Regions from separate parts of the Salipaludibacillus sp. CF4.18 genome, predicted to be linked through region 2. Evidence: riboswitches for the same ligand, from Rfam matches in the RefSeq annotation. Region 2 holds a riboswitch; each other region holds the start of a gene.

What was found. Region 2 has a riboswitch for cobalamin ahead of metE (5-methyltetrahydropteroyltriglutamate--homocysteine S-methyltransferase). Riboswitches for the same ligand answer to the same signal wherever they lie in the genome.
Region 1: it holds a riboswitch for cobalamin, as region 2 does, so the genes downstream of both, ACHABW_RS10550 (ribonucleoside-diphosphate reductase subunit alpha) here and metE (5-methyltetrahydropteroyltriglutamate--homocysteine S-methyltransferase) in region 2, are expected to answer to the same signal.
Region 3: it holds a riboswitch for cobalamin, as region 2 does, so the genes downstream of both, ACHABW_RS22615 (ABC transporter substrate-binding protein) here and metE (5-methyltetrahydropteroyltriglutamate--homocysteine S-methyltransferase) in region 2, are expected to answer to the same signal.

What each region holds. Positions count from the first base shown of each region.
Region 1 covers NZ_JBIMEV010000013.1:4,200-12,600, reverse strand. The annotation lists gene ACHABW_RS10555 (ribonucleotide-diphosphate reductase subunit beta) at 1-834, opposite strand, end outside; gene ACHABW_RS10550 (ribonucleoside-diphosphate reductase subunit alpha) at 865-3,075, opposite strand; cobalamin riboswitch at 3,309-3,511, opposite strand; gene ACHABW_RS10545 (hypothetical protein) at 3,720-4,244, shown strand; gene ACHABW_RS10540 (gamma-glutamylcyclotransferase) at 4,256-5,122, opposite strand; gene ACHABW_RS10535 (sugar O-acetyltransferase) at 5,154-5,717, opposite strand; gene ACHABW_RS10530 (hypothetical protein) at 5,768-6,703, opposite strand; gene adhE (bifunctional acetaldehyde-CoA/alcohol dehydrogenase) at 6,865-8,401, opposite strand, start outside.
Region 2 covers NZ_JBIMEV010000044.1:26,251-34,651, forward strand. The annotation lists gene ACHABW_RS19755 (SNF2 helicase associated domain-containing protein) at 1-2,529, shown strand, start outside; gene ACHABW_RS19760 (DEAD/DEAH box helicase) at 2,794-4,305, shown strand; cobalamin riboswitch at 4,437-4,652, shown strand; gene metE (5-methyltetrahydropteroyltriglutamate--homocysteine S-methyltransferase) at 4,829-7,102, shown strand; gene ACHABW_RS19770 (hypothetical protein) at 7,424-8,401, opposite strand, start outside.
Region 3 covers NZ_JBIMEV010000064.1:3,212-11,612, reverse strand. The annotation lists gene ACHABW_RS22625 (cobyric acid synthase) at 1-1,397, shown strand, start outside; gene cobT (nicotinate-nucleotide--dimethylbenzimidazole phosphoribosyltransferase) at 1,415-2,476, shown strand; cobalamin riboswitch at 2,563-2,756, shown strand; gene ACHABW_RS22615 (ABC transporter substrate-binding protein) at 2,922-3,983, shown strand; gene ACHABW_RS22610 (FecCD family ABC transporter permease) at 3,949-5,019, shown strand; gene ACHABW_RS22605 (adenosylcobinamide amidohydrolase) at 5,016-6,485, shown strand; gene cbiB (adenosylcobinamide-phosphate synthase CbiB) at 6,488-7,453, shown strand; gene ACHABW_RS22595 (pyridoxal phosphate-dependent aminotransferase) at 7,467-8,401, shown strand, end outside.

The DNA of each region.
Region 1 (8,401 bases), on a different contig from region 2:
TTGAATTGGAATTTCAGGGATCTTCTCGCCAATAATATAATTAGCCCATTTTATTTCAAGTTCGGCAGCTTTAATAAACGTATCTTTTACAAACTGATCGATTTCTTCCGTTTGTAATTCAGGGTTTTCTTTTCGTAACTCTTTAAAGATATTCGCAAAAAGAAATACGTGTAGCTGCTCATCGCGGTTTATATAATTGATCATGGTTGATGTGGAAACCATTTTTTGATTTCGTGCTAAGTGATAAAAGAAACTAAATCCAGAATAGAAATTAAGTCCTTCTAAAATTACATCATAAACAATGGATTCTAATAGCGTTCGTGGCGTTGGATTCTCAACAAATGCTTCATAGCCCTCAGCAATAAAATCATTTCTTTCTCTTAAGATTGGATCATGTTTCCAATACTCGAAAATCTCATCTTGTTCATTTTTATTTACAAGACTGGATAAGACATAAGAATAACTTTGATTGTGGACAACTTCCTGAAATGCTAGCACGGTCATGAGTGCATTTAAACTGGAATCCGTTAAATATTTCGAAACGTGCATCGCATAATCTGTTTGAACACTATCCAAAAATGCAAGTAGTCCAATGATTTTCTTAAAAGCATCTTCTTCTGGCGGTGTAAGTGATTTAAATTGCTTTACGTCCGTACTCATATTGATCTCAAAAGGAGTCCAAAAGTTACCTAGCATGTTTTTATAAAGTGGATATGCCCATTTAAAGCGTACATCATCCCAGTTTAAAATATTGGAACTTTCTCCCAGGATAATTCCTGTTGACGCATTAGGAGCATTAACATCGTATAGTTTTCTTTGTGTAAGCTTCGTCATTTTCTATTCCTCCATTAGTAAAACAGATGATTAACTAGAACAACTGTCACAATCTTCGAGCTCGCTTGATGTGGAACGTACGTAATATGTTGTTTTCAGTTGATTATCCCAAGCAGCTAAATGAAGACCTAGCAGTTCTTTTGCTTTTATATTATTTTTTACATATAAATTAAATGAAATAGATTGATCAATATGCTTTTGTCTGGCACCATTTTGTTTAATACTCCAATGCTGATCAATCGTGTGAGCTGGCTTATAGTACCAGGTTGTTTCCTTTGATAAATTTGGCGCAGTGACAGGAATCTTGTAATTCTTTTTCTCCTCGGCATATTCTTTTTTGAAAATAGGATCAATCGAAGCCGAGGAACCTGCGATTAAGGAAGTACTGGAGTTTGGTGCCACCGCCATCAGATATCCATTACGAAGACCAGACAACCTTACTTCTTCTTGAAGCTCTCTCCATTTCTCAGACTCGTATCCCCGTTTCTTAAAATAAGAGCCGGTTGCGTAATCAGAGCCGTCAAAAGCTGGATAAGGTCCTTTTTCTTTTGCTAGTTTCATACTTGCTTTCATCGTATAGTAGTGAATTTTTTCATAAAGTTCATCTGCGTAAGAGACAGCTTCCTCTGATTCCCAAGTTATTTTCAATTCAGCAAGTAAATGATGCCAACCAAATGTGCCTAGTCCGATAGCACGGTATTTTTGATTGGTGATTTGAGCTTGAGGCACTTCGATTGTGTTAAGATCAATCACATTGTCAAGCATCCGAACTTCAATATTTATCAGTCTTTCAAGCACGTTTTCCTGCACAGCTTTTGCAAGGGAAATAGAACTTAAATTACACACTACATAATCACCTGGATTTTTCTTGGTAATCATCATGCCATCTTCGGTCACTTCTTCTTCGACTGTTGTGGAACTCATGTTTTGCATAATTTCCGTACATAAATTAGAAGAATATATCATCCCTTTATGCTGATTTGGATTCATTCTGTTTACCGTGTCACGATAAAACATATAAGGAGTCCCTGTTTCAAGCTGAGAAACCATAATTCGCTTCATAATGTCAATAGCAGGAACCGTGTCCTTGGATAACTTTTCATTTGCTGCACATTCTTCATAACGCTGGCGGAATTGTCCTTTACCCTTTTCTTCATCGTGAAAATCCTCTAAAGAGAACCCCATCACTGTTCGAACTTCATGGGGGTCAAATAAATGCCAGTCAGCCCGTTCTTCGACTTTTTCCATAAATAAATCAGGCAATGTCACCCCAGTAAATAAATCGTGGGTACGTTGTCTCTCATCACCATTGTTAAGCTTTGCATCTAAAAATGAAAAGATATCTTTGTGCCAAACATCAAGATAAACAGCAATGGCTCCTTGTCTCTGGCCTAATTGATCGACGCTGACAGCAGTATTATTTAATTGCTTCATCCAAGGTAGTACACCTGAAGACGTCCCTTTAAACCCTTTAATCGAAGAACCTTTAGCGCGGATTTTACCCATGTAAATACCAAGTCCACCACCGTTTTTACTGACAGTAGCTGCATCGGTATTGCTATCAAATATTCCTCGTAAGCTGTCATCCACTGTATCTATGAAGCAACTAGAAAGCTGACCATGCGTTTTCCCTGCATTAGCGAGAGTCGGTGTAGCAACGGTCATGTAAAGATTAGATAATGCCCAATAAGCTTCTTTAACAAGTGCTAATCGTTGTGATTCTGGTTCTTTGATCATTAAACTCATCGAAATGACCATAAATCTTTCTTGCGGCAATTCTAAAAGCCTGCCATCGTGTGTACGAGCTAAATATCGATCAGCTAATGTTTTGAGTCCAATGTATGTAAATAACTCATCCTGCTTATGGTTGATTACTGCTTCAATTTCGATGAGTTCTTTTGCTGAATAGTTGTCGGCTAGTTCTTTTTTGTAAAAACCTTCATCAACCAGCTTGTTGATGAAACCAGAGAAATTCTCATAAGCAGGAAAAGAACGGTTCAATTCCACTTCTTCGTATAACTGCTTAGCATAAAGATCAGCTGCCACGTATGTCCAATTTGATTCCTCTGCATGTAATTGATCTAGAGCACCTAGTACATATGCCGATTTATTTTTACCACTGCCGGCATCAATGTGATCAATACGGGTTTGAAATGCCTCCCATGATAAATCAGGAAATCGAGTTTGTAAATTTTTGATTCCTGTTTTTATATCATTTCTTATAACTGTTGTGTTTACCATTCATCTCATCCTTTCAAAGTAGAAAAGCGGTACCGTCTCGTCTCACTGGGAGAAGTTTAATCCTCTATTTTAGATGCTGGATAGCATAAAAGATTAAAACAAAAAAACCTTCCCAATCGGTGGGAAGGTAACATAAAACGGTAAGAGGGGGATAACGAACGACGTTCAAGATCACACGAAAAAATCATCTGCTTGAATCCTCTACCGTTTCTCATGCTCAACCCCCGAAGATCAGAAACTAAGAAAATAAGGCAGGTCTCCTGACTTTGCTTCATCCTACTTTGAGCCTTCCTGTATAATCACCATCAAAAGATGACAAATTTATACAGTGGTTCCCTCAAATCGTCCACATTTACAGTTGCGGGGACAGCTTCGGATTTACACCGAATTCCCGATTAAGCCTAGTAATCCAGGCACCTAATTTTCTTATTAATATGAAATTAACATACAAGATATAGATTTATAATTTAACGAAATACGATATCTTGATTATCCTACTATTCTATCTTACTTTTTTTGGGGATGCAATCTTTCTTTTTTAATAAATAAAAATATAATTTAACCCTTGAATTTAAGTGTCGTTTTTAGTAGAATACTAAACTTGTGAGTGTAGAATTGAAATTTTTATAAGAAAGGTGAATCTAATGCTTTATTATCCAACTGCTTTTGATTCAAAGCAGGAAAAAACGAAAGAAGATCGTTTCAGTGAATTAGAAGAATTAGAATTTCAAGTATTTCGTATGCAGCAAAATATGAAGGAAATCTCTAAACACCATGATGTACTCGGAATAGATGAAACAAAAGAAAATAAGTGGGTCATTATTTATGTCAGTGATGACGGAAATATTTGTAAAGTTATGGCTCATGATTGTGAAAAACCTTACCAAGGGAAATGGGATTTCTCAATACACGCTCATTACAAAGATGACTTCTGTGTCCATATAGATGATATTCGTGGTAAAGAAAACCTTGGCTTTGGCTCTGTTTGTATGAGATTTCTGAAAGAGTACACAGCGGAACGTAAAAATATACGTGCTATTTCCGGTGCGATTTCAAAGCGCGATTGGGGACATGTAGATCGTTTAGAGTATTTCTATAAAAAACATCGTTTTCACGTGGAATTAGAACCAGAAGAAAAGAAAGGCGAAATCATTTGGCAACCTATGTGACAGCCATCTCTTTAACGATTATTTGAATTTTTAGTAAGAATATCTAAGTTTTTCTCCAGTTTTTTATAATAACCTGCTGATAATCTGTCTTTAGCACCTCGCAAAATTTCTGTTGAATAGTGCTTTGGCGGTGCACAGGAGGTCTCCTTATGTATGACGGTGAATGACAAGACCTCCTTAAGTGTTCCTTGTTCTGTTTGAATGTTAATTAGTATAGGGCGGTAGTTTCCAGAGTGCACGCCTTCCCGATGAAAAAGGTAATCGATGGCCTTTTTTGAAACTGCATAAATGATCCCTTCTACCTTATCAGTAACATCCGACTCAATGATATCCGCCCGTCCCCCATCATTTTGAGAAATTAAATAATCCATCGTATGAGAGTCTAATGTTCCAATACCAACTACGTTTGAAAATTCTTGTTTCATTCCAGCCTTCTCGATTCTTTCCAAATCCATACACGAACCGTACGCAAAATAATTAACTTCTTTTACAGATGCATACCATTGGTAGATACTCCAATCTTGGAACGGAACAAGCGGGTTCGATTCTTGTTCGTGTTGATGTTCAATAACGTATACCCAGGCTTCTACTGCACCTTTATCTGTTTCAATCTTTTTTTTAGTTCGATAATAAAGGTTATCTGACCTTGATTCATCATAACCTTCAAGCATATCTAATTTAGGGAGTAGTTTATCATCCACCTCATGAATTTCACCAAACACATAGGTATCTCCTTTTAAAACCAAGGCTGGATACCCATACCCTGTGTCATATAGTTTTCCTTTTATTCGGGCTTGCGCAGAAAAAATACTTGCATTCTCGATTATTTGATTATTACTCTGTCCTTTTCGTAACGTTCCGTAAACAAATAGTTTCACAAGTATGCCTCCTATACAAATTCTAATTATATTACTCTGAGAGCTCGATGGATCTAATGACTGCAGCGGGATTGCCCCCGACTACTACATTGTCAGGAACATTCTTCGTCACAACGGAACCTGAAGCGACAACAACATTGTTTCCAATTACTATACCTGGATTAATTATTGCACCCCCGCCAATCCAAACATCGTTTCCTATTTTTATTGGTTTACCATATTCTAAACCTGAAGCTCTTTGAACAGGATCGATGGGATGAGTGGCCGTATATAGTTGAACATTAGGAGCCAGCATACAGCGGTCCCCTATATCAATTCTGCAGACGTCTAAAAGTGTACAATTGAAATTCGCAAAAAAATCATCCCCAACATATATATTGAAGCCATAGTCGCATCGTAAAGGCGCTTCGATGAAGGGGGTATTTCCAGCATGACCAAAAAACTCTTGTATCATCAATTCTTTTTGTTTATAGGCTCTAATCGGAAGTTCACTAAAGTTTTTCATCCAATCTCTGGCTCTTTCTCTTAACTCAAGTAATTCGGGGTCATTGGAAAAATACATCTCTCCCTCGATCATTTTCTCCTTTTCAGTCATCTACCATTTCACCCATTCTATTTTAGTTTACATAATTATTTTATCGACAACTAAGCTTGTTCGATAAGTTTTATTCTTTCTAATGATAATTCGTCGATTTTTTCACGTAGTAGTATTTGTTCTTCTTCCAGTTTTTTTAACGTTCTTGTCACTAAGTCAAATGTTTCTTCAATTTGGGTCATTGCTTGGGTAATTTTATTGTGGACCATCCAATCTATGACGATTCCATCGAAAAAATAATCTGCAAAAGTTAATAGTTCACTCATATTTAGATCTATTTTCATATGGTTTTGAATGTCCAACAATTCATCTTGAAATTGTCTTAATCGTTTTTCGGCTTCATGAACCGTGTTTTTAGCAGTATCCAAATGACTGTGCTTCATCGAAGTTGAGATAACGCCTCCACCAAACATATCGAACGTTGACCAACCTTTAGCTTTCTCAAAAGAGGTTTTTGCGTCACCTAGTGCCAGCTGGGCAATCCCTCCTGCTTCGATTGCTTCTTCATATTCTTGCAGCCCGCCCAATACATCAACCTCAGCTTCGGTCAGATCAAAAAGAGCTTGACTCCAAATACTCTGCTCATCATGAATGAGCTTTTCTTTCCGGTCTAACATCTTAGAGTAAATAGAATTTAGGTCTCCCAATTCCTTTATTTTTAATAAATATTCTTGTTGCTCTTCTTTTAATTCAGATAAAACCTTATAGGCTTCTTGGTATTTTAATTTCGCTTCGATTACTTCTTTTTCATGAGCCAATAATTTCTCTTGTTTATTGCCAGCGATCGTTGAAAAGATATTTGCAATGGAGAGATTTCTTAAGCTTTCGATGTCTTCTTTTTCATCTGCAAGTTTTTCTGCAAGAATGGAAGTGATTTCTTTCTTATTATTAATTTGCGTTTGAAGTCTTTCCGCTTGTTCTTTCCACTTCAATTGTCTTCGAAGTTGATCCTTTATTTCCATCAGATCTTCATTTAAACTTTTCATTTCGGTATCTCTCCTCTCTTCTTCTAATTGTACGGGATAACCACATAGTTGCAAATATAAAAGGATATATCTCTGCATCAATGTAAAAGCTTGTCGTAATAAGATTAACATACAGAAAAAAATCACCTCGACTCAGAGGTGATCCAACAATGTCTAACGTGTTAAAGACCTTTATATGCTAGTCTGTATATCTCGGCTAGTTCGGTTACAAGGGGGAGTTTTGGATTTGCTGTTGTGCACTGATCTTCAAATGCTCTGTCAGCAAGTAAATCTACTTTTGCTTCAAAATCTTTTTTATTTACACCACACGCTTCAATACTCATTGGAATAGCTAGTTCTTTCGCTAATGCTGTTACGGCTTGGGCAAGACTGTCCACCCCTTGTTCCGTAGTATTAGCTGGTAATCCTAGCATTCTAGCAATTTCTGCGTATCTTTCATCTGCTATAAAATGGTTGTACTTTGGAAACGCAGTAAATTTATTTGGTTTTGCAGCGTTGTAACGAATCACATGGGGCATTAATATCGTGTTTGAACGCCCATGAGGGATGTGGAATTCTGCACCTAATTTATGTGCTAAACTATGGTTAATCCCTAGGAATGCATTAGCAAATGCCATCCCGGCTATCGTAGAAGCATTATGCACTTTTTCTCGGGCAAGTTCATCATTTCCATTTCGATAGGCTCTTGGCAGGTAGTCAAATACAAGTTGAATTGCTTTCATTGCTAATCCATCTGTATAGTCGTTTGCCATGACAGAAACATAGGCTTCTATCGCATGTGTTAAGACATCCATTCCTGTATCAGCTGTTACAGACGGTGGTACAGACTGTACGTATACAGGGTCGATAATGGCTACGTCAGGAGTTAATTCATAGTCTGCTAAAGGATATTTGACGTTATTTTTTTTATCAGTAATTACTGCAAATGAGGTGACTTCAGAGCCAGTTCCAGAAGTCGTTGGAATCGCAACAAACTTTGTTTTGTTTCCTAACTTCGGATATTTATATACTCGTTTACGAATATCAAGAAACTTTTGTTTTAAGCCTTGGAAATCAAGGTCTGGATACTCATAGAAAACCCACATTCCTTTTGCAGCATCCATGGCTGATCCTCCACCCAGGGTTATAATAACATCAGGCTCAAATGCCTTCATCGCTTCCGCACCGGCCATTACAGTTTCAATAGATGGGTCTGGTTCTACATCTGAAAAAATCTCATATTGTACTTTTTCCTCGCGCTTATTTAAATAATAAAGAACTTTATCTACATACCCCATTTTAATCATCATGGCATCTGTAACGATCATCGCACGAGAAATATCCGGCATTTTTTCTAAATACTGTGTAGAATTTTTTTCAAAGAAGATTTTTGGTGGAACTTTGAACCATTGCATATTGTTTTTCCTGTTTCCTACTTTTTTATAGTTCACAAGATTAACTGTACCAACGTTCTGAGACACAGAGTTAGAACCATATGAGCCGCAACCTAATGTTAAAGATGGAAGGTAACCATTATATATATCGCCTATTGCCCCTTGTGAAGATGGAGAATTGGCAATAATTCTTCCGGCTTTCATACGTAAGGCAAAATCACGAACGACATTGTCATTGGCTGAGTGGATCACAGCCGTGTGACCCAGGCCACCAAACTCTAACATTTCTTCGGCACGATCAAACCCTTCTTTTATATCTTTTACT
Region 2 (8,401 bases):
GAACAGCAGCGGAGTTTTCATATTCCCTCCTCATATGTGATGGAGATGCTTCAGTTGTTACAACCACGAAAAATAGTCATTGAAGATGCATTTAGTCCTCTCGATCATTTTGAAATCAGTACAGGGAAGCCACCACTAGAATTTAGTGTAGTGGAGGATTCGTCAAATCAAGGTATTTATCGGATGAAATGGGAAGGAGCCATGTATGCTCAATATTTTGGCAAACGATACGGGCTCTTATATTTATTAGGAACTTTTTACCCTTTAGAAGGGGCACAGCTTGAAGCGTTCGATTCTTTGTTTTTTCAAATGGTACTCGAAGATACGCCGGAATTGCTCGTAGAAGAAAATCAATTAGAAACGTTTGCTTCGGTTGTTTTGCCTAGGCTAAGAGAAATAGGTGACGTCTCCCTGAGCGATTCCATCCGGGAAAACATTCAAATGTCGCCATTGGTTGCTAAGTTATATGTAGATTATAATGAAGAGAGGGCAACAGCTGAAGTGGTTTTTCAGTATGGAGAAGTAACTTTTTCTCCGTTTAAACAAACCGAAAAGGAAGGAAATCAGCTGATTGTCAGGGACGTTGAAAAAGAATTTTATTTATTGTCGTATATTGAAAACGTGCCTTTTAAATTCAATGGTACAGAACTGTATCTGGATGACATAGAGGAAATTCTTCACTTCGTTTCTTACGATATACCGGAACTCTCGGAGCTGTTTCACTTGTATGCTACGTCAAACTTACGGAATGTTGTCTATCAGCCGCTAGAACGTCCCGCTGTAAAAGTAGAAACGAATGAGAAATTCAATTATTTAGATGTGGAGTTTGAAATTGAAGGAATTTCTGAAGAAGAAATGTCAGAGGTTTTAAGAAGTCTTTTAGATAATAAGAAATATTACCGTTTAGATTCAGGAGCATATCTTCATTTGCAAAGTGAAGAGTTTCAAGGAATGAAACAAGTGATGGAGGATCTTGAAATATCCAGTAAGGATGCATCAGCAAGTGCTCAAGTTCCTATGTATCGTGCTTTTCAACTCTCGGAGACCAATGAAGTGCTGGTTAAGAGAGATCGTGCTTTCAAAAAGCTTATTGAACGACTGACCGATCCTGAGGAGATTGACTTTCCAATACCAGCTCATTTAGATGATGTGCTCAGAGACTATCAGAAACGTGGTTTTCAATGGCTAATGTCCCTGTCCTACTATGGATTTGGCGGAATTTTAGCGGATGACATGGGATTGGGAAAAACACTTCAAACGATTGCCTATTTGCAGGCTGTGAAAGAAGAGTATGATGCGGGACCGGCTCTTGTTATTTGTCCATCAAGTGTTGTCTATAACTGGCAAAAAGAGATTGAACGTTTTGCTCCCACCTTAACCACTGCAATTATCTCAGGATCGTTAACGGAAAGAAAAGAGGTACTTGAACAGGCAAAAAACTGTGATGTATGGATTACTTCCTATCCGTTAATTCGTCGGGACATCAAAGATTATGAGGAACAGTCTTTTACAACAATGGTCTTAGATGAAGCACAGTATATAAAGAACGAGGGTACACTGACAGCTAAAGCAGTGAAGGCAATAAAAGCATCGAAAAGTTTTGCATTGAGTGGTACTCCAATCGAAAATTCGCTGGATGAGTTGTTCTCCATATTATCTGTTGTCCAACCGGGAATTTTCAAAAATAGACATATGTATAAAAATATGGAGGAAGCTAGAATTGCAAAACGTATAAAACCGTTTGTAATGAGAAGAATGAAAAAGGATGTATTAACAGAACTTCCAGAGAAAATTGAGTCCGTAGAGTACACAAACTTAACAAAAGACCAGAAGGCATTGTATTTAGGGCAACTTCAGCTTTTACAGGCAGAAGCAAGCTCAGCTATTCAAGAAAATAAATTACAGGAAAATCGTATGAAAATACTTGCTGGATTAACAAGACTAAGACAGATTTGCTGCCATCCAGGTATGTTTTTAAAAGAATATGAAGGAAGTTCGGGTAAATTAGAGCGATTAATGGAATATTTAGAAGAAGCACGAAACTCAGGAAGACGAGTGGTGCTGTTTAGTCAGTTCACAACAATGCTTTCGATTATTAAGAGTCGCCTATTTGAAGCGGGACGGGATTATCATTATTTAGATGGTTCGACTCCCGGAAAAGACAGAGTAGAACTTGCCGAGAGATTTAATAATGGCGAAAAAGACTTATTTCTCGTCTCTTTAAAAGCAGGTGGAACAGGGTTGAATTTAACCGGAGGAGACACGGTCATTTTGTTTGATTCGTGGTGGAATCCTGCCGTGGAAGAACAGGCAGCAGACCGCGTTTACCGATATGGACAAAAACGAGTCGTGCAAGTGACTAAAATGATTACAACAGGAACAATCGAAGAAAAAATTCACAAGCTACAGGCGAAGAAACGTGATCTATTAGATCGTGTGATCCAACCTGGCGAAACAATGATTACATCGTTAGGCAAAGATGATATTGAAGAGCTGCTTGATCTTAAGTCATTGGCACCTAAAACGTAGAATGAAGAAATTAGTGGTCAGTTTGGTAAAAATATGATATAGTTAAAAGGTTGATTTAAAATCAATAAAAAAATACATGAAATTCATCCTTTTCGTATAAGATAAAGATGAAGCCCTTCAAAACGAGGATAACATAAGCAGCTTGTTCCGTTTATCTATAAGGAATGGGCTGTTTTCTTTAAATATTATTGATATAGCGCTTAGTAATTTTAAGAATTACCTTGCGCCGTTACGGGAAAGATGAACCAAAAGGAGATTATAAATTTGGCACTTTTTAAAGATTTAAATATCGAGGAACCAATATTAAAAGCGATCGAGAAAATGGGATTTACGGAAGCAACACCAATTCAGGAACAAGTAATACCTGTTGCAAAAGATGGTAGAGATGTTATTGGACAGGCTCAAACTGGTACAGGTAAGACCGTAGCATTTGGTATTCCTTTGTTAGAATCAGTTGATCCGAAAGCTCGTCATCCTCAAGGTCTAGTATTAGCTCCAACACGTGAGTTAGCTATGCAGGTTTGTGAAGAGTTAAATAAGTTAGGAAAAGAAAAAGGAGTTACAGCTTTGCCAATTTATGGTGGGCAAGAAATTTCGAAACAAATTCGAGGTTTGAAAAAAAATCCACAAATTATTGTTGGTACTCCTGGTCGTTTTATGGATCATATGCGCCGTAAAACAATTCGTCCTGAATATATGAACACAGTAGTATTGGATGAAGCAGATGAAATGTTAAGCATGGGTTTCATTGAAGATATTGAAACGATCCTTAAAGAAGTTCCAGAAGATCGTCGGACGATGTTATTCTCTGCAACAATGCCGAAGCGATTAAAAACAGTTATTAATTCGTTTATGACAAACCCAGTTACTATTGCTATTAAATCAAAGGAAATGACTGTCGAAAATATTGAACAACGATATATTGAAGTGCAGGAAAAGCAAAAATTTGATGCTCTAAGTCATATTTTAGACGTTGATCCACCAGAATTAGCGATTGTTTTTGGTAGAACAAAACGTCGCGTCGATGAATTAACAGAATCACTAGGTATTCGTGGATTCGCTGCTGAAGGTTTACACGGAGACATGAAGCAAGAACGCCGTGATGCAGTTATTCGTAAATTCAAACGTGGAACAATCGAAATTCTCGTAGCTACAGATGTTGCTGCTCGTGGACTAGATGTAAATAATGTTACGCACGTCTTTAACTTTGATCTTCCTCAAGATTCGGAAAGCTACGTTCACCGAATTGGCCGAACTGGCCGAGCAGGAAAAAGTGGTATCGCATTTAGCTTTGTGACGCCAAAAGAACGTGATCATCTTAAAATCATTGAGAAGGTTACTAAAAAAACAATGAAGCGTCAATCTATGCCTACGTATGAAGATGCTTTAGCTGGTCGTCAAGATCGTTCTGTGAATCACTTACAGGAGTCTCTACGTAAAGGTAATTTTGAACATTTAATGGCAGCGGCTAAGTCTTTATTGGCTGAGCATGATGCTGAGACACTTGTCGCAGCAGCTTTGAAAACGATGACGAAAGAGCCAAGTCAGACACCAGTTCGTCTTACAAGCGAAGCTCCTGCCCACTCTAAACGACGTGGCGGCGGAGGTGGCGGAAGCTACGGCGGCGGTGGTAAACGACGTGACGGAGGTGGCGGTTCAAGAAAGCCGAACAGTCGTCCACGCACAGATCGTGATCGCGGTCGAAATAGCGGAAGCAGTAGCAGCAGACCAGCTGCTAAAGTTAAATCATTGGCTTATAAAAAAGAGAGCAGATAATAAAAACTTTTTGAAAGGCCTGCATCATTGGAATAAATCCAAGTGGTGCAGGCCTTTTTTCATTCTTGGTATTGATAATTCAATAGTGCGGCTATTGACAAATAGTCTGAAAAGAAGTAAGATTCAAGGAATTTCATAATGATGAAATAGGTTTGTTTAATTTCTCATGTTTTATTAAAAAAAGACTGAATATTAAACAATTAAAAGGGAATCTGGTGAAAATCCAGAACGGTCCCGCCACTGTATTTAATGAGTGAATTTGATGATGTCACTGGAATTGATTTCCGGGAAGGCCAAATTCATGATGATTTAAAAGTCAGGAGACCTGCCTAGTTCTCAACACTGTCGACCTACGGGAAATAGGGAGGTGTCATTAGTATCTCATACAAATACGTAAGGATATTTTTGCCCCTTTTAGAGGTGGCGAAAATATCCTTTTTTTTCGTTTTGATAGGGAATAGATCCTTTAGGTCATCGTAACTCAAACCGAAGATAATAGTTTTAAAAATGAGAGGGGAAAATAATTTTGCAAACAAGTAATCTAGGTTATCCACGAATAGGGCAAGAAAGAGAATGGAAGAGGGCACTAGAATCCTATTGGCAAGGAGATATTACTGAAGAGATTTTGAATGAAAAAATGAAGCAAATTAGACTATCGCATTTGCAAAAACAATTAGATAGTGGAATTGATCTTATTCCGGTGGGAGATTTCAGTTACTATGATCATGTACTAGACACAGCAATGATGTTTGGAGTTATCCCAGACAGGTTTAAATCAAAGCAAAATGATACACTTGAAACATTTTTTTCGATGGCAAGGGGAAGTGAAGCTGGACAAGCAAGTGAAATGACGAAGTGGTTTGATACAAACTATCATTATATCGTACCTGAATTTGAAGCCTCATGGACTCCACAAGTTAAAGAAAATACAATACTCAAAGCATATAAAGAAGCAAAGAAAGAATTAGGCATTGATGGGAAGCCTGTTATATTAGGACCCTTTACATTCTTGAAACTATCTAAAGGGTATGAGCCTAAGGAATTTTCGACTTTGCTTGATAAATTAACGCCATTATATGAGCAAATTATCAAGGAATTACATGACGAAGGTGCCTCACTTATACAATTAGATGAGCCATCATTAGTGACATCATTGTCGCAAGAAGATATTAATCAATTCAAAGAATTATATAAAAAGCTTACAAAGGCTGTACCAGAAGCTAATATCTTTCTTCAAACTTATTTCGATTCCGTCGATTATTATAGCGAGATTGTCTCTCTTCCAGTTAAAGGACTTGGGTTGGATTTCAAGCATGACAAAGGGAAGAACCTGCAATATATCAAGGAATTAGGTTTTCCAAACGATAAAATTCTTGGAGTTGGCCTAATTGATGGTCGAAATATTTGGAAAGCTGATTTAATGAAATCTGTGCAACTATTAGAAGAATTAAAAGGCTTAGTATCCAGTGAGAGATTACTCATTCAAACTTCTTCAAGTCTTTTACATGTTCCAGTATCCTTAAATCAGGAAGTGAAATTAACAAAAGAACTCAAAGACGGGCTTGCTTTTGCTGATGAAAAATTAGTTGAGCTAAAACTATTAGGTGATCATTTCCGTTCTGGTAGCAAGGAATATTCACAAGACTTTCAAAACCATCAAAAACAAGTAGAGGAATTCAACCAATCTCCTTTCAGAAAAGATATTGAGGCGCAAACACTTGCAGGTATTAAAACAGAGAGAGAGCTCTCTTTTGAGAAACGCAAAGGTCTGCAAGAGAAAAAATGGAATCTGCCATTCTTACCTACTACGACTATTGGAAGCTTTCCCCAAACGAAAGATATGCGTCAAGCAAGAACAAAGTGGCGTAAAGGGGAGCTAGACGACCTTAAATACGAGTCGTTAATTAACGAAAAGATTGAAAAGTGGATAGACATTCAAGAAAAGGTTGGTCTCGATGTTTTTGTACATGGAGAATTTGAAAGAAATGACATGGTAGAGTATTTTGGAGAAAAGCTTGAAGGATTCGCGGTTACTAAGAATGGCTGGGTTCAATCCTACGGGTCTCGTTGTGTGAAGCCTCCGGTGATTTACGGGAATGTAAACTTTGATCAACCAATGACTGTGAAAGAAACAGCATATGCACAAACATTAACGAAGAAACCGGTAAAGGGAATGCTCACAGGTCCTGTAACGATCCTGAACTGGTCATTTGTAAGAGATGACATCTCAAACAAGGAAGTAACCAGGCAAATAGCGAAAGCTCTTGTAGAGGAAATTGAAGCGTTAGAGAATGCAGGGATTGAAATGATTCAAGTAGATGAACCGGCATTGCGAGAAGGACTTCCTCTAAAAGCGGAGGATCAACAGGAATACTTATCTTGGGCTGTTGAATCATTCCGTATAGCAACAGCACACGTTCTTCCAACATCACAAATACATACTCATATGTGTTATTGTGAATTTCACGACATTATCGATTCAATAAATGCATTAGACGCTGATGTTATCTCTATTGAAACATCCCGCAGTCATGGTGAACTAATACAAATATTTAAAACGAATGTATATGAAAAAGGAATCGGGCTAGGTGTTTATGATATTCACAGTCCGCGAATCCCAGAAATAAACGATATGGTTCAGGTAATTGAAAAAGCATTGGAAGTTTTACCTGCGAAATCGTTCTGGGTCAACCCGGATTGTGGTCTTAAGACACGTACAGAGGATCAAACGATCGCAGCACTAGAGAATATGGTGGAAGCAACCAAAAAGGCGAGATCACTCATCTCTGCGAAATAAAAGTTTTATAAGAAAAACGGCATAGCCGTCTTTTATTAAATACAGCGTCAGCTTCCACCGCCACGAGTAGCACCTTCGAATTGCGTGTAGGTGCTACTCGAAAAGAAGGGAGGGTTTCCCTTGATACGCGCGGTGTGAAGGTAGCTGCTAATTTTATAAATTATCTCTTAAAAAAAGGATGGTACCGCAAATTGTTTCATGCGGTACCATCCTTTTTTATTGGTTGTTGTGTTGAATATTAATACGATTGTAGTTTTACTTCGAACAGAGTAATCGAATTCGCTCTAAACGGACGATTTTCTTGGGAACGAAGGATTCTATTTAAAAATCTAGTTCTTCGATAACTTGAATGTCTTCCCCTGAATCCATGAAAGATATTGTTATCTCATCACCAGGTTCAATGAATACTGATCGAGGGTATGAAGATGCGTTAACGGTGAAAATTCGATCTTCCCCTTCTAACAATAGCCTGATTGTAACATTATCTTCCCGGTCCCATTGATAGACTCGTTCAACTGTTGAGGTGATTTCAACCATATCAGTTAATTCACCAGGCACAATATCCTCGTCTATATTTCTGGAGAGTTCTAGTTGATAGGCACCAAAAGCCTCCCGTTTTGTTTCTCCGTGACCATATACATTCTCATCACGTGCACTGACAAGCATCACTTGTCTAAAGACAGAATTACGATCCATTAGAGGAACGACCCATGTATATTGACCATATATATTGTACAAGGATGGTGTTCCTGGAACATAGTCATCACGACGGAATGTACGCTCAGCTAAGTTCATTGCAGTTCGACCGTTTAACATTCCACTAGCATCCCGAAAGTAATTCAGATCTCCGGTTCTTGTATCAAACATTGTAAAACCAACCATGGAATTTGAGGCTTCTTCTCCTTCGTTTTGTAAACGCATATGGTCCGTAAACCAGTTTAGCTGAAGGTCCGCATTGACAACGCCGGTCACAGCATCATCAGCGCCCCATTCAGTAGGTTGTGTAAGCCCTTCTCTGCCAAAAAAGCGGTTAATTAAGCCTTGTTTGTAAATACCAAACCATGTGTTTCTCTCTTCGGCAATGTGAGGAGGGTAAATTCTATTTATCCATGCAGGAGTATTTTCAACATCGTATTTTTCCATTTCTCCACTTGCAGGGTTAATGGTGACGACGCCGTCGACTTCTGCCACACGACGAAATTCAGTGAAATGCCCGTAACTAATAATGTAAAAAGGGTTGCCTTCTTCATCAATTTCAAATGTCGTGTCATGCATAACAATCTCTGGGTATTCTGTGCG
Region 3 (8,401 bases), on a different contig from region 2:
TGGCATTAAATTCGTATATTACACTGGACGGAAAGGAAATTGGCCGTGCTCAAGGGGTTCAGGCTGAAGCGGCAAGGATTTTGGCTTCGACAAATATGAATCCGATTTTGATTAAACCTACCGGCGAAAGTCGATCCCAAATAGTTGTTCATGGAAAGCCATACCAAAACATGGAAGCCGATTCTTATCGAACGGACTTTTATGAACAAGGATTAATGCTTATTCGGGAATCTTACCAAGCGTTAACCCAAGAGTATGACAGGATAATTATAGAAGGAGCAGGAAGCCCGGCAGAGGTTAATTTAAATGATCGAGAGCTTGTCAATATGCGTGTGGCAAGGATGACAAATGCCCCAGTTGTCTTAGTTGGCGATATCGACAAGGGAGGGGTATTCGCTAGTCTGGTTGGTACATTACAGCTTCTTGATCCTGAAGACAGAAAACGCGTTATTGGAGTAATTATCAACAAATTCAGAGGTGATCTTTCATTATTGGAACCAGGATTAAAATGGTTTGAAGAATACACAAGCCTTCCAGTCTTAGGAGTGATTCCTCACGTAAAAGATTTGAATATTGAAGCGGAAGATTCTGTCGTTTTGGATACATATACAGCTTTAAAAGATACGACAAAGGATATCGATATCGCGGTTATACAATATCCGAGAATCTCTAATTTCACAGATATTGATCCACTGTTTCAAGAGGAAGACTGTCATGTTCGGTTTGTGAAAAAGAAAGAGGAAATTGGACAGCCGGATTTGATCATTATGCCTGGAAGTAAAAATACAATAGAAGATCTGGAATTTCTTCGAGCACTAGGTATGGCCGATAAGATTATCACCCTTGTGGAAACAGGCAAAAGCTCAATTATCGGCATATGTGGAGGGTATCAAATGCTGGGGGAGAAAATAGAAGATTCATTTGGGATTGAATCAGCCACGAAAGAAACGAATGGGTTAGGGTTGATCAAAGGGTTACATACTCAACTCTTAGAAGAAAAGGTGACGATTCTGTCAGAAGGAAATGCACGATACTCCAATCGTGAACTTCCTGTAAAAGGATTTGAAATACATATGGGTGATTCCACATATGAGGACAAATATTCATTACCGTTTATACAATTAGCAGACGGTCGTCATGATGGTTTTATTCAAGCAGATCAACGCTGTATAGGTACGTATTTCCATCATATCTTTCACAATGATTTATTACGGATAGAAATTCTAAACGATCTAAGAACCAGATTAGGTTTACCACCTATCCATGATAGAAAGCCGTTCGAGGCTATTAAAGAAAAAGCGTTCTCAGATTTGGCAATGGTTGTTGAAAAAAGTCTGGATATGGCCTTGATTGAAAAGAAGATGAAAGAGTTTTCGGATTCGGAAAGGGACAACTAGGATGGAGGGGCTAGATGATGGAACAAACAATTAAAAAAATTAAGGCCGTCGATAAATCGATAACAAAGGAAGTTGAAGCATATTTGGATACGTTGACAAAGCCGCCCGGTAGTTTAGGGAAATTAGAAGAGTTGGTCGTTCAATTAGCGGAAATAACAGGAGAAAATTTTCCACAAGTGACTCCACCGGCTATTATCGTTTTTGCTGGAGATCATGGAGTGGTTAACGAAGGGGTATCAGCATTTCCTCAAGCGGTAACTGCACAAATGGTTCATAATTTCCTGGACGGAGGATCAGCGATAAATGTTTTGGCGAATCAGTTAGGAGCCTTTTTGGAAGTTGTTGATGTCGGTGTCGCTGAAACCATTACCAGGGATGGTCTTGTCAAAGAGAAAATCGGTTTTGGTACGAAAAATTTTGCTGAAGAGGATGCTTTGACAAAAGTAGAAGTAGAAAAGGCAATACGTGTAGGAATTAACATGTCTGAAAAAGTGATCGGTCAAGGTGCTAAAAGCTTGATTCTTGGAGAAATGGGCATCGGAAACACAACAAGCAGTAGTGCAATCTTAGCTGCCGTTAGTGGGGCAGAAGTATTAAAGGTTGTTGGGACTGGCACAGGGATTTCTTCAGAAACGTTAATTAAAAAGCAGCGTGTTATTGAACAAGCACTTGCAGATCGTCGTCCGGCAAAGGATGACCCTTTGGATATTTTAGCAAAAGTAGGTGGTCTGGAAATTGCAGCAATGGTTGGTGCGATGCTAGGTGGTGCTTCTCGACAAACACCAATTCTCGTTGATGGATTTATCTCAACAGTAGCTGCGATTTTAGCGACTAAATTATGCAGTAACGTAAGAGAATATTTAATTTTTGGACATCACTCACAAGAGGCTGGCCATACATTTGCATTAGCATTACTAGATGCGAAACCATTATTGAACTTGAATTTCAGATTAGGGGAAGGGACAGGGGCTGCAATGGCTTTTCCTATCTTAGAAGCCTCTACCAGAATCTTGCGTGAAATGGCTACGTTTTCTTCTGCAGGTGTCTCTGACGCGGAGAAAGGAAACGCTGAAAATTAAATTTACTTTTTGTAAAAACTAACTTATAATGACTGATAGAGCAAAGAAGCAAATTACATATAGAACAAATAGGTTCCCTTTATATTAACGAAAGTTCGCGTAGCGGCTTTTGCTAAACGTAAAGGGTGAAAAGGGAAGTTGGTGAAAATCCAACACGGTCCCGCCACTGTAAACGTCTAGAATCTGTTTAGCAATTCCACTGTGCTGTCGGCATGGGAAGGAGAAACGGATTTTCCAAAAAGACGTGAGTCAGGAGACCTGCCTATTCGTTTTTAAGCTCCTTCGAGGAAAGGAAGTTTAAAATGCATGGCATTTTCTGTTATTATTAATAGAATTTTTATTGTCAAACCCCGTCTACACACATGCATTTTATTCTTAGTGCCTTTCCTTATGGATTTGCGCTTTTTTTGTTTTATTTACAGATAGTTAAGAGGAGGAAACAAAAATGACAGGTATGATTAAAAAATGGGGACAAGGAAGTTTAATTTTCATGGGTGCAGTGAGTATGCTCGTTGCATGTGGTAATAACGGTAATACAAATACTGAGGTAGAAGAGACTACGAATGAAGCCGCAGTAGACACGGAAGAAAACGAAAATACGGCAGCTAATAACTCGAATGAAACAACGGAAAACAATGGCGCGAATGAAACGGCAGATGCTGAAGAATTTCCGGTAACAGTAACAGATGATGCTGGTAACGAGGTAACGATCGAATCTGAACCAGAATCCATCGTATCACTTCAGCCAAGTAATACGGAAATCTCTTTTGCACTTGGTTTAGGCGATAAGTTTGTAGGAGTTTCCGAATATGATAATTATCCTCCCGAAGTGGAAGATATTGAAGTTGTAGGGGCGCAGGATATGGATGCCGAGCTCATTTTATCGTTGGCACCTGATTTAGCTCTTGTAACGGATTATCATTTTGAGAATCACCCAGAAATTCTTGAGCAGTATGAAGAGGCAGGGATTGATGTTCTTGTAATTGGGGGAGCTACATCTTTCGAGGGTGCTTATGATTCCATGCGTCTTATCGGCGATGCGACTGGTACATTGGAAGAAGCAGAAGCGATTATTGAAGATATGGAAGAAAGACTCACTGCTTTAACAGAAGCGACTAGTGACATCCCAGAAGATGAAAGAAAAAAGGTTTGGATAGAAGTTGCACCATCACCTGATATCTTTACAACCGGGACAGGTACGTTCATGCATGAAATGCTTGAAGCTATTCATGCAGTAAACGCTGCCGAGGACCAAGAGGGATGGGTTAGCTTAACGGAAGAAGAAATCGTTACGTTAAACCCTGATGTGATCGTAACTACGTACGGATACTATGTGGAAGATCCGATTGCAGAAGTAACATCACGAGAAGGTTGGGATAATGTTCCCGCTGTAGCAAACGATGAAATTTATGACGTGGACAGCGATGCAGTAACTAGACCGGGGCCTCGTTTAATTGAAGGAGTGGAGACACTTGCAGAAGTTATCTACCCGGAAGTTTTTGAATAATAGAGTAGTATGGTTATACATTTTCAGTGGGGGGCTTGTACTTAGTACAATCCTCCTTGGTTTGTTTTACAGTAGTGTTACGATCCCAATCCCGACAATCTTACATATCATTGCAGATCAAACGCTAGGTTTAGGGTGGATGCAGGAAGTTCCAGGTAATGAAGAAGCGATTATTTGGAATATCAGGTTTCCAAGGGTACTATTAGCATTTTTTGTAGGTGCCTCGCTTGCGTTAGCAGGGGCAGCTTTTCAAGGATTGTTAAGAAATCCATTGGCGGATCCTTATACGATTGGGGTTTCATCAGGTGCAGCTTTAGGTGCTGTGTTTGTGATCTTTTTCCAATTCACTATTATTGGTTTGGGGAATTTCACATTACCAATCGTGTCTATTGTCTGTGGATTTTTGACACTCATGCTCGTTTTTGGCTTGGTGAGACTAAGCAGTCGAAGCATGGCCATCGAAACGATTATTTTAGCAGGAATTATTATTGGGGCATTTTTAGGCTCTATTATTTCTTTAATTATTGCTTTGGGCGATAGGGATTCGATGATGCAAATCATTTATTGGCTTTATGGTAGTGTAGGAATGAGAGGTTGGAGTTATGTTCAACTTATTGTTCCGTTTATGCTAGCAGGATCGTTTATGCTGATTATCCATTATCGGGAGTTGAATGCATTGGCGTTAGGCGAAGATGCTGCGGAGCATATCGGCGTGAATGTAAAAAAGGGTAAGATCTTTATTTTAGTCGGAGCATCTTTATTAACGGGGGCTTCTGTCGCTGTTTCTGGTTCCATTGGATTTGTTGGATTAGTGATCCCACATTTGGTGAGGCTTGTTACTGGACCAAATCATCGACATGTTCTCCCTTTATCTATGCTTGTGGGAGGATCCTTTCTTATTCTGGCTGACATCCTTGCCAGAACAATTATAGCACCAAAAGAGCTTCCTATCGGTGTGATTACAGCACTAATAGGTGCGCCATTATTTGCATTCTTGCTTATCAGAGACCGAGTTGGAAGGGGGAAAACGAGATGATTGAAGTGAAAAATCTTTCTGGAGGATATTCAGCCGATGATCCAATTGTTAAAGGACTTAATTTTGATATACAACAAGGAGAGTTTTTTGGGCTCCTCGGACCAAATGGAAGTGGAAAAACAACACTTTTTAAGTTGATCACGGGAACGTTGCCTTTGACGAGCGGTGAGATATTACTGGACAATACATCTTTGTTTTCCCTTTCTAAACTGGAAAAGGCACGCAAAATAGCAGTTCTTACACAGGAATCGCATGTATCCTTTGATTTTACCGTAGAGGAAATTGTTAGTTTAGGACGCTATGCTTTTCAAAAGGGTATTCTTAAAAGCTTGTCTAAGTATGATAAGAACATCATCAGTGATGTGATGGAATTAGCGAATGTTACACAGTACCGGTTTAAACAATTCCGGTTACTAAGCGGTGGGGAAAAACAACGGGTATTACTTGCGAAAGCATTAGCACAAGAACCTCTATTACTATTATTGGATGAACCGACCAATCATTTGGATATTAAACACTCCTTATATATGCTGGATTTATTGAAAGAATGGCAACGAACGAAGCAGTTAACCATTTTTTCCATTTTACACGATATTAATATTGCTGCGCTATATGCGGACCGAATTGCATTATTGCATGAGGGAACTTTTTTAGATATTGGAGAAGTTGAAGTACTTAGAAAAAAAGATCAGCTTAACAAATTATATGAGGTAGACATTCGCACGCAGTCCCATCCGAAAGTACCGAAACCACAGATCTTAATGACACCTAGAAATGAAGTATCAGTAACACGAATGGAACTCGGGAAAGCCTATCAAATGAAGCAGAATGATGATTTTATCCATCTTGAATTTGATCAACCGTTACGTACGATCTCAAACGGTGTGGTTGGAGAAGGGATTCAATGGGTAAAACATTATTGTAATTTTCACGTAGATAAAAATTATGATTGTTCTTCTCCGAAGGAAGAATTAGAAGGATGGATGAGAGATAATGGTATACCTCCTGAGCAGGCTGTAGGAATGATGACGGCGGTACAGTTAAAATATGCGGTAGTCAGAACTGCAAAGATAGAAAACATCCAATTTATTACCGTGGTAACTGCAGGAGTAGGCAACGCCGTAGATATTTCTCAAGAGGGAGACTATGAAAGAGAATACAAAATAGGTACAATTAACACAATGGTTTTTGTAGATGCCCATTTAACCGATGGTGCGTTAGTAAATGCTTGTATGTCGGCTACTGAAGCAAAAACAAAGGCTTTAAGTGATTTAAAAGTGAAAGACCCTTTCACTAATACGATAGCTACAAGCACATCGACAGACAGTCTTCTTATTGGAGTGACGCAACAGGGAGAAGCAACCCCCTATGCCGGTTCAGGTACATTTGTCGGAAAAGGGATTGGACGAATGGTATATGAAGCTACTAGAGAAGCCATTGAATCTGAGTTAAAAAGGAAGATATAGCTGTGTTAGAAATAGTTGTTTCATCGAGTGTCATTATTTTATGTATGGCAATTATTCTGGATCTGCTCATTGGAGATCCGAAATGGCTTCCTCATCCGGTCATCGGTATTGGGAAGCTTATTTTATTATTAGAGAAACGTTGGAATGCCGGTTCGTCTAAAAGAAGAAAAGGATTAGGGGTTCTTTTAACTTTTACGGTGATAGGGACTGTATATGCTCTCTCCTTATCGATGGTTTTACTAGCATTTAAACTACATATTGCGTTAGGGATTTTCCTGGAAACCTACATGATTTTTACGACAATCGCGATTAAAGGTCTTCGGAAAGCAGCTTTACGTGTTTACGTCCCATTATCTCAAGGAGACTATCCGACAGCACGTTATCAATTAAGTATGATAGTTGGAAGAGATACGCAAGATCTGTCAGAATCTGAAATAGTCAGAGGAACGGTTGAAACGCTTGCAGAGAACACCGTTGACGGAATAACTGCACCGCTCTTTTGGGCATTTGTTGGGGGAGCGCCGTTAGCAATGGCCTATCGCGCCGTTAATACCTTAGATTCGGTGGTCGGCTATAAAAATGAGAAATTTCATGATTTCGGTTGGGCCTCTGCCCGCTTGGACGATATCGCTAATTGGTTACCGGCTAGAATAACTTCCGGTTCATTTTGGTTGTCCTCTTTGTTTATAAAAGGGGCGAACAGAAAACTTGCTCTTCAAATAACATTCAGAGATGCTAAAAAGCACCCTAGCCCAAATGGAGGATGGTCCGAGGCGATGGTAGCAGGTCTCATGGGTATTCAACTCGGCGGCATAAACTATTATGATGGCATTATCTCAAGACGGGCTGAAATGGGAGATCCGTTAAGAGAATTGGAAGGTAAGGATATTAAAAAAGCCATAGTATTTATGCATGGGGGCTGGATCGTCTTTTACATTATTTTAAGTGTTTTAATCAGCATCATTTAAAGGAGGATTTCATATGAAATGGCCAAGTCATGGTGGACAACCAGAGGCATTAAGGAAGAGCCTCGATTTTTCCATGCCGAGCGACGTAATTGATTTCAGTGCTAATATTAATCCTTTAGGACCGCCAATATGGATGAAAAAAGAGCTAGGAAAACATTTTTCTGAACTGATAAAATACCCCGATCCGACGTATTTTAAGGCGAGAAAAAGTTTGGCGTTTTCTGAGGACTTGCAACCTGATCAAGTTTTGGTTACAAACGGTGGTGCAGAGGCGATTTTCTTAATCGCCAAATTGTTTGAAGGCAAACAAGCAATAGTCGTCCATCCGACATTTTTAGAATATGAACGAGCGTGTTTTCACTATCATCTAAAAGTGAAGGATGCCTTTTTTTCACTAGACGAGGAGTTCGAACTGCCAATAGATAAAATGATAATGGAATGTAAAACAACGGATGTTATGTTTCTCTGTCGTCCGAATAATCCCTCAGGAACGATTGTAAAAGAAGAAACGGTTCGAAGGTTATTGATAGAAGGGAAAAAGCATGATACATATATCGTTGTAGATGAAGCTTTTGTCGATTTTTTGTCTGGTGAGGAAGCAAGCTTGTCTGGACTTTTAAGCGATTATGAAAATCTGATTATATTAAGGTCTATGACAAAAATGTATGCGATACCTGGGCTAAGAGTCGGATATATATTAGCAGATAAGAAGATTATAAAACAGGCTGGAGACGGACAAATCCCTTGGAGCGTGAATACTTTGGCCGCAAATTTTATACCAGGGATGGTTGAGGACAAGCTATTTTTAGAGACGACTAAAACGTGGTTACAAACGGAATTAACCTTTTTACGCGAGGAACTAGACAAGTTGAATTTCTATATGTCGTCCACACATGTTAACTTTTACTTGTTGCGGGACCGAGAATTTCCGATGGAGATAGATCTTTT